Regions from separate parts of the Stenotrophomonas sp. 107298_Sma genome, predicted to be linked through region 2. Evidence: riboswitches for the same ligand, from Rfam matches in the RefSeq annotation. Region 2 holds a riboswitch; the other holds the start of a gene.
The links. A riboswitch is a leader RNA that binds a small molecule or an ion and turns the genes downstream of it on or off. The one in region 2 is predicted to bind thiamine pyrophosphate.
Positions count from the first base shown of each region.

Region 1: linked by a shared signal. The riboswitch ahead of ACZK2G_RS00945 (TonB-dependent siderophore receptor) and the one ahead of thiC (phosphomethylpyrimidine synthase ThiC) in region 2 are both predicted to bind thiamine pyrophosphate.

Region 1 is NZ_CM151094.1:199,575-203,940, reverse strand. It holds gene ACZK2G_RS00960 (XVIPCD domain-containing protein) at 1-1,099, shown strand, start outside; gene ACZK2G_RS00955 (glycine zipper 2TM domain-containing protein) at 1,346-1,753, shown strand; gene ACZK2G_RS00950 (phosphotransferase enzyme family protein) at 1,883-3,007, shown strand; TPP riboswitch at 3,117-3,212, shown strand; gene ACZK2G_RS00945 (TonB-dependent siderophore receptor) at 3,283-4,366, shown strand, end outside.
Region 2 is NZ_CM151094.1:3,847,328-3,851,693, reverse strand. It holds gene ACZK2G_RS17945 (BCCT family transporter) at 1-1,354, opposite strand, end outside; TPP riboswitch at 1,601-1,702, shown strand; gene thiC (phosphomethylpyrimidine synthase ThiC) at 1,786-3,630, shown strand; gene ACZK2G_RS17935 (ion channel) at 3,764-4,366, shown strand, end outside.

The DNA of each region.
Region 1 (4,366 bases), 1.1 Mb from region 2:
GCTGCAGAACCGGACCATGGACGAGATCAACCAGAAGGCCGGGCACGCGGTGTTCGGCAAGGCTGATCGCATCGACCTGGGCAACCTCGGTTCCGGCGGCATCGTGCGCAAGGCGTTCGACCAGTCCGGCGTGCTGCTTGACCGCGACGCGATCCTCAAGCCCGATGCGTTGAAGGAAGGCATGATCATCGGCCTGGATACGGCCAAGACCCGCCACGAGCACTGGAACGGCATCGACCACATCGTGATGGTGGTGCGCGATCCCAACACCGACAAGCTGCTGATCAGCCAGTCCACCGGCAGCAAGGGCGTGCACACCATGCCGGTCGAGGACTACCTGAAGCAGGTGAAGGACCACCCGAACTGGAAGCTGTACGCCTCCGACCCGCTGTCCAGGGCCCGCGATCTGCTGGAGAACCGTACCCAGTCGCACGAGCAGACCCAGGGCAGGCCCGCGGCCGAGCACAAGGCCGCTGCCACGCCGCACGCCGAACTGTACAAGCAGGGCGCGCACAGCGAGGGCGTGCGCAAGGTACAGGAACAGCTGGGCCACCTCGGCTATGTCGGGGCCGATGGCAAGCCGCTGGTCGAAGACGGTCGCTACGGCCGCAACACCGACGCGGCGGTGCGCCAGCTGCAGAAGGACAACGGCCTGGTCGCCGACGGCATTGTCGGGGCAAAGACGCTGGAAGCGATCAAGGAGGCTCGCGAGCGGCCGCTGCTGAACGACGAGCGGCACCCGCGCAATCCGCTGTTCATCCAGGCCAGCAAGGGCCTGGAGCTGATGCCGGCCGGCACCTTCAAGGATCGGCATGCGCTGGAAAGCGCTGCTGCCGCATTGACCAAGGAGGCACACGCCGCCGGCCTGCAGCGCATCGATTCGGTGGTACCCAGTCCGAACGGTGAGCGCCTGTTCGCCGTGCAGGGCACCATTGGCGACCCGGCCGCCATTCGCGCGGCGGTGGACACCCGTACGGCCAGCGAGCAGAGCCTGGCACTCAGCAGCGGTGCCGTCCAGGGCGCCCCGAACGTGCTGCACCAGCAGCAGGATGCCCAGCAGGAGCAGGCCCGGCAGGCCCAGAAGGCGATGGGCGTCTAAGCCCGCGGCGCCTTGGGAGAGAAGGGAGGGCCGCGTCCGCGTGGCCTTTTCCCTTTCTGCCAGCTGAGCGGCCGAGGCCGCTTTCAGCCTTGCTTCATGCCGCCTGCCGCTAGATGAATGCGCAAGCCGCACGGTGGACCAGGCAATGTTCCGGCAATGTTGGAACGCCAGCGTGGACATCACGGCAGCCGGGGCGCCCCGCGCCCTCCCTGCCCAGCGTGGCATGCACCTCACAGGAGAACGAACATGCTCAGTACTTCCGCACTCAGCTTCCGTGGTCTGGCGATGGCTCTGGCACTGGTGGCCGGTGTGGCCGTGGTCAGCGATGCCAGCGCGATGTCGAGGAAGGACAAGCGCACCCTGGTCGGCGCCGTGGTCGGTGGCGTGGCCGGTAACCTGCTCTCCAACGGTGATCCCGCTGCCACTGTCGGCGGTGCCGTGGCCGGCGGCGCGATCGGCAACCTGACCACCTCCGACCGCCGCGACCGTCGTTACTACGACAATCGCCGTTACGACGACCGCTACGATCGCCGTTACGACCGTGGCTACTACCGCAGCGGCTACTACGACCGCGGTGACGACCGTCGCTGGCAGCGCGAGCGCTACTACGACAACCGCTACTACCACGACCGCGGCCGCCATCGCGGCTGGTAACCCGGCGCGGCGGTACCGCCGATGACCATGTGACGACGGGCGGGTCGATGACCCGCCCGTTTGCGTTGCGGGCGGCCATGGCGTTGAATGCGCAGCCTTGGATGTGATTTTCCCCCTTGGGGCTGCGGCATGACTTCTTCTTCCCACCGGGTGCAGGGCCTCAACAACGACGAGGTCGCTGCCGACTGGCCGCCGATCAGCACCGCAGACCTCGCGTGGCTGCGCCAGCGCTTTCCGCAGCTGGATGCGGACAGCCAGCCGCACTGGCACAGTCCTCGGCCGTTGTCGGCCGCCGCCATCGTCAATGGCACGCGCGGACCGGTGTTCATCAAGCGCCACCACCACAGCGTGCGCAGCGCCGCCTGCCTGGAAGAAGAACACCACTTCATCGTCCATCTCGCTGCCGCCGGCGTACCGGTGGTGCAGGTGCTTGCGGCAGCCGATGGCCGCACCGCAGTCGAGCACGGCGAATGGACCTTCGAGCTGCATGCCGTGGGCGTGGGCGAGGACCTGTACCGCGATGCCGTGTCGTGGTCGTTGCTGACCGATGTCGCGCAGGCCCGCGAAGCCGGCCGCATGCTGGCCCGGCTGCACTGTGCCGCCGCCAGCTATCACGCGCCACAACGCAGTACCCATCTGCTGGTGGCGCGCGACGACCTGATCCGCGCCGACGATCCGATCGCCGCGATCAAAGCCGAACTGCCCACACGACCGGGTCTGGCCCGCTACCTCGCGCGCATTCCGTGGGAAACCCAGCTTCGCCGCGACGTGCTGCCGTGGCACGCCGGCCTGGCCCAGCGCCTGCGCGACGAACCGCGGCTGTGGGCGCACAACGACTGGCATGTTTCCAACCTGCTGTGGCGCGATGGGCAGGTCAGCACCGTGCTGGATTTCGGCCTGGCCTCGCCCACCAGCGCACTGTTCGACCTCGCCACCGCGATCGAGCGCAACGCGGTGGCCTGGCTGGAACTGGAGCGCGGCCTGGAGGCGGTGCGCATCGACATCGCACTGGCGTTGCTCGACGGCTACCGCGAGGTACAGCCACTGTCGGCAGCACGCGTGCAGCTGCTGGCCGACCTGCTGCCGATGGTGCATTTCGACTTCGCACTGTCCGAAGTGGAGTACTTCGAAGGCATCACCGGCTCCACCGCAAACGCGGATGTGGCGTGGCAGCCGTTCATGCTGGGGCATCCGGCGTGGTTCCACAGCGCGCCGGGACAGGCACTGCTGCAGGCGTTGCACGCAGCGGCGTGACCCGGTTGGCGCACCGTTGGGGTCAGAGCCCTTTCCTGCGGAAAGGGCTCTGACCCCGCTGCCTGAAGGGCACCAGCTCGCAAATCCGTACCATTTGTAGTGAAATGGTGACCTGAAGCGGGGGTGCCTGGATCTGCCAGGCTGAGAGAGTCCCTTGGAACCTGATCCGGTTTGCACCGGCGTAGGGAGCTTTGAGCCGCAGCCACACCCCCGTCATGGGCCGGTGCACCTGCGCGCCGTCGCTTCGTCTCCCTTGTTGTCCGAAGACGAACCGAATGAACCGCTGCCTGCACCCCACCCTGCTCTCCCTCGCCCTTTGCGCCGCGCTGCCGCTGCACGCCAGCGAAGCCGAGGCGTCCCCCGATGCGGCTGCCACCGGCGCCGAGCGTTCGCCGACCGAACTGGCGGCGGTGCGCGTGCAGGCCGGCAAGCCGAAGGCCGATACCTCGCGCGTGAACGCCTTTGGTGGTGGTTCCTGGAAGGACACGCCGGCGTCGGTGAACGTGCTTGAGCGCGACTACCTCGACCGCCGCCAGGTGCGTTCGCTGTCCGAGCTGGCCAGCAACGATGCCTCGCTGGGCGATGCGTATGCGCCGGTGGGCTACTACCAGAACATCGCCATCCGCGGTTTCGCGCTGGACGCCGCCACCGGCTACCGCTTCAACGGCCTGTCCATCGCCGGCGAACAGCGCCTTGCGCTGGAGAACGTGCAGTCGGTGGAGATCCTCAAGGGTGAAGCCGGCTTGGCCGCAGGCGTGATGGCGCCCGGCGGCATCATCAATTACATCGGCAAGCGCCCGGCCGAAGTGCGCAGCGCCACGCTCGGCACCGATTCGGAAGGCTCGCGCTACGTCGCCGTCGATGTCGGCCACTGGATCACTCCGCGTTTCGGCCTGCGTCTGAATGCCGCATGGGACTCCAGCAATTCCTATGTCGAGCACGCCGATGGCCGTCGCAACTTCTATTCGCTGGCCGCCGACTGGCTGATCGGCGAACGCGGCAAGCTGGAAGTGGATGCCAACTACCAGACCAGTTCTCAGCGCTCGGTGTCCGGATACCAGCTGCTGGGCGCGCGCGAGCTGCCACACGGCGTGGATCGCGAATTCCTGCTGGGCTACCAGCCGTGGCAGCGTCCGGTCGACATTGCCAGCACCAACATCACCGCGCTGCATACCTACGAATTCAACGATGCCTGGCAGTCGCGCGTCTCGGTCGGCCACAGCCGCTCGGTCATCGATGACAACGTCGCCTTCGCCTACGGTTGCTACTACGCCGCGCAGTGCGCCGATGGCAGTGTGCCGGGCAACTACTTCGCGCCCAATGGCGACTACGACGTCTACGACTACCGCAGCCCGGACG
Region 2 (4,366 bases):
CGCCCGCCAGCAGCAACGCACCGGCGATCAATGCAATGCCCACGCCCCACGCTACCTTGTGCTTCCGCAGTGGCTCGCCGGCATCGTCGGTGGACATGCTGGCCAGCACCAGTACCGCCGAATCGGCCGAGGTCACGAAGAAGATCATCAGCAGCACCAGCGCAATGCACGACAGCAGCAGCGGCAGCGACATGCTGTCGAACATGGTGAACAACACCGTTTCGTATCCGCTGCCCAGCGCCTGCACCAGGTCGGCCTGGCCGAAGATCTGCATCCAGATCGCGGTGCCGCCGAATACCGAGAACCAGAAAAAGCCCAGCAGTGTCGGCGCCAATACCACGCCGATGACGAACTCGCGAACGCTGCGCCCGCGCGAGATGCGCGCAATGAACGAACCGACGAACGGTGCCCAGGAAATCCACCACGCCCAGTAGAAGATCGTCCAGTCCGCGACCCAGGTGCTGGACGAGAACGGCGACATGCGCAGGCTCATCGTCACCAGCTGGTTCAGGTAGGAGCCCAGTGTGGTGGTGAAGGTGTTGAAGATCGCACCGGTCGGGCCCAGCACCAGCACCAGTGTCAGCAGGACCACTGCCAGCGCCAGGTTGAAGTTGGACAGCCACTTCATGCCACGGCCGACGCCGCTGAGGGTGGACGCCATGTACAGCACGAATGCCACTGCGATGATGCTCAGCTGCAGAGGAATGCCCGCATGCAGGCCGAACACGCGCTGCACGCCGGCGGCGATCTGCACAGTGCCGAAGCCCAGCGCGGTGGCCACGCCGACCGCGGTGGCCACGACCGCAGAGATGTTGACCACGCTGCCGATCCAGCCGCGGTGGTGGCGACCGATGATCGGCTGCAGCATGTCGCTGACCTGGCCGCGACCGTTGCGGTTGAACTGGAACCAGGCCATCGCCAGGCCGATAAGGGCGTAGATCGCCCACGGGTGCAGCCCCCAATGGAAGAACACGTAGCGCATCGACGCACGCGCCGCGTCCATGCTCTCGGGAGCGAGGCCTTCAGGGGGCTTGCTGAAATGCGAGATGGGTTCGGCCGCACCCCAGAACACCAGGCCGATGCCCATGCCGGCAGCAAACAGCATCGACATCCAGCTGGCGCGGGAGAATTCGGGCTCGGCGTCCTCGCCACCGATTCGCAGGTTGCCGAAGCGACCGAAGGCCAGGTACATGAGGAACGTCAGCGCAAGGAATACGACCAGCAGGTACAGCCAGCCGACGCTGCGGATGACATCGGCCAGCGCCGATTGCACCACGGTATTGAAGGGCCCCGGTGCAACACCGGCAAGCAGCACCAGCAGTAGAACCAGCGCGATGGAAACGCGAAACACCATGAAGGAGCTTCTCCGATCAAGGGATTGAGGGGAGCGAGCAGAGCTTGCTGCGAGGGGGCCGGCGGCATGCAGCACGAGCCGGGCAGGGGCCGCGAAGACGGCAACGGAAACACCGGCCGCAGCGGCACGATGCGCGTGCACGTTACTGAATGCGATGTCACGGTTCTGTTAATGCCGATGGAGCAGCGCCATGCCATGCGTGGATGAATCGCCAGGAGATGCAGTGGTTTCTATGCTCTAATGCACGCCAAGAAGCGGGGGTACCGCGGCCTGGTGGCCACGGTTGAGACAGTCCCTTGGAACCTGATCCGGCTCATACCGGCGTAGGGAAGCTTTGCAGTGCAGCCGTGCCCGGACTCCGCCCAAGGACCGTCCGCGCGCGGCAGCAGTGCGCCGCCGCTTCGTCCCTGACCTTTCTGGACGATGCCCCGATGAACGCACAGCTCTCCGCCCTGCAGCAACAGGCCCAGCAACTCTCCGAATCCGTGACCCGGCCGATTCCCGGTTCGCGCAAGATTCACGTGCCCGGCTCGCGCCCGGACCTGCTGGTGCCGATGCGCGAGATCGCGCTGACCCGCACGCCGACGCTGTTCGGTGGCGAAGAAAATGCACCGGTCACCGTCTATGACACGTCGGGCCCGTACACCGATCCGGAGGTGCGCATCGATCTGTCGGCCGGCCTGCCGGCGCTGCGGCGCGGTTGGGTGGAGGAACGTGGTGATACCGAGCAGCTCAACGGCCTGAGCTCGTCGTTCGGCCGCGACCGCGAGCATGACCCGAAGCTTGATGCGGTGCGCTTCCCCGCGCGCAGCCTGCCACGCCGTGCGCGCGCAGGTGCCAACGTCACCCAGATGCACTACGCGCGCCGCGGCATCATCACGCCGGAGATGGAGTTCGTCGCCATCCGCGAAAACCAGCGGCTGGACGCGATCCGCGATGCCGGCCTGCTGCAGCAGCACCCGGGCGAAGCGTTTGGTGCCTCGATCCAGAAGATCATCACCCCGGAGTTCGTGCGCGATGAGATCGCACGCGGCCGCGCTGTGCTGCCCAACAACATCAACCACCCGGAAAGCGAGCCGATGATCATCGGCCGCAACTTCCTGACCAAGATCAACGCCAACATCGGCAACAGCGCGGTGTCCTCGGGCATCGCCGAGGAAGTGGAGAAGCTGGTGTGGGCGATCCGCTGGGGTGGTGACACAGTGATGGACCTGTCCACCGGCAAGCACATCCACGAAACCCGCGAGTGGATCATCCGCAATTCGCCGGTGGCGATCGGCACGGTGCCGATCTACCAGGCGCTGGAAAAGGTCGACGGCCGAGCCGAAGCACTCACCTGGGAGATCTTCCGTGACACGCTGATCGAGCAGGCCGAGCAGGGCGTGGACTACTTCACCATCCACGCCGGGGTGCTGCTGCGCTACGTGCCGCTTACTGCCAAGCGGGTCACCGGCATCGTCAGCCGCGGCGGTTCGATCATGGCCAAGTGGTGCCTGGCACATCACAAGGAGAACTTCCTCTACACGCACTTCGAAGACATCTGCGAAATCATGAAGGCCTACGATGTGACCTTCTCGCTGGGTGATGGGCTGCGCCCGGGCTGCATCGCCGATGCCAACGACGCCGCGCAGTTCGGTGAGCTGGAGACACTGGGCGAACTGACGAAGATCGCCTGGAAGCACGACGTGCAGACCATGATCGAAGGCCCAGGCCATGTGCCGATGCAGCTGATCAAGGAGAACATGGACAAGCAGCTGCGCGAGTGTGGTGAGGCGCCGTTCTATACGCTGGGCCCGCTGACCACCGATATCGCACCCGGCTACGACCACATCACCAGCGCGATCGGCGCGGCGATGATCGGCTGGTTCGGTACCGCCATGCTCTGCTACGTGACGCCGAAGGAGCATCTGGGCCTGCCCAACCGCCAGGATGTGCGCGACGGCATCATGGCCTATCGCATCGCCGCGCATGCGGCCGATCTGGCCAAGGGCCATCCGGGCGCGCAGGTGCGCGACAACGCGTTGAGCAAGGCGCGTTTCGAATTCCGCTGGGAAGACCAGTTCCACCTTGGCCTGGATCCTGAGAAGGCCAAGGAGTTCCACGACGAGACGCTGCCCAAGGACGCGCACAAGCTGGCCCACTTCTGCTCGATGTGTGGTCCGCACTTCTGCTCGATGAAGATCACCCAGGACGTGCGCGAGTACGCCGAGTCGGGCATGAAGGAAAAGTCGGAGGCGTTCCGCGCCGCGGGTGCCGAGGTCTACCACCAGAGCTGATCCCGAGCGGGTAGCGCCCGGCCATGCCCGGCGACGCGGTGGTCCAGGAAACCCGCCGGGCATGGTCCGGCGCTACCGGAGCCTCACATCCGTCCCGGTTATCCTCCGCCCATCACCCCGGGGAAGGGACGCCATGCCTGTTGCCTTGACTACCCGCTGGCTGGCCATCGCCCGCCGCATTCCGTCCGCCTGGCTGCTGGGCGCACAACTGCTGGCGGTGCTGTTGTATCCGGCGCTGGATGACACCGCCAGTGGCCGTGCGGCACTGGGCATGTTCGGCATGGCGGTGCTCGGCCTGGCGTTGTGGGTGGTGCAGCGCAGTCCGCTGGGCACCTGGTTGGCGCTGCTGTTGGCGATCCCTGCAGTGGTGTTCTCGCTGGCTGGCGCGCTGCTGGACCGTAGCGCCCTGCTGACCACCGCACAGTTGCTGGAGAGCCTGCTGTACTTCTACACGGCCGGTGCGTTGATCGCCTACATGCTCCAGGACCATAAGGTCACACGCGATGAACTGTTCGCAGCCGGTGCAACGTTCACGTTGCTGGCCTGGGCATTCGCCTTTGCTTTTTCTGTGTGCCAGCAGTGGTATCCGGGCAGTTTCCAGGGCACGGGCGGGGGTGCGCAGCGCACTTGGATGGAGTTGCTTTATCTGAGCTTCAGCTTGCTGTCAGGGGTGGGCTTGAGCGACGTCGTGCCGCTGCATCCACAGGCACGCGCATTGGTCATGCTGGAGCAGTTT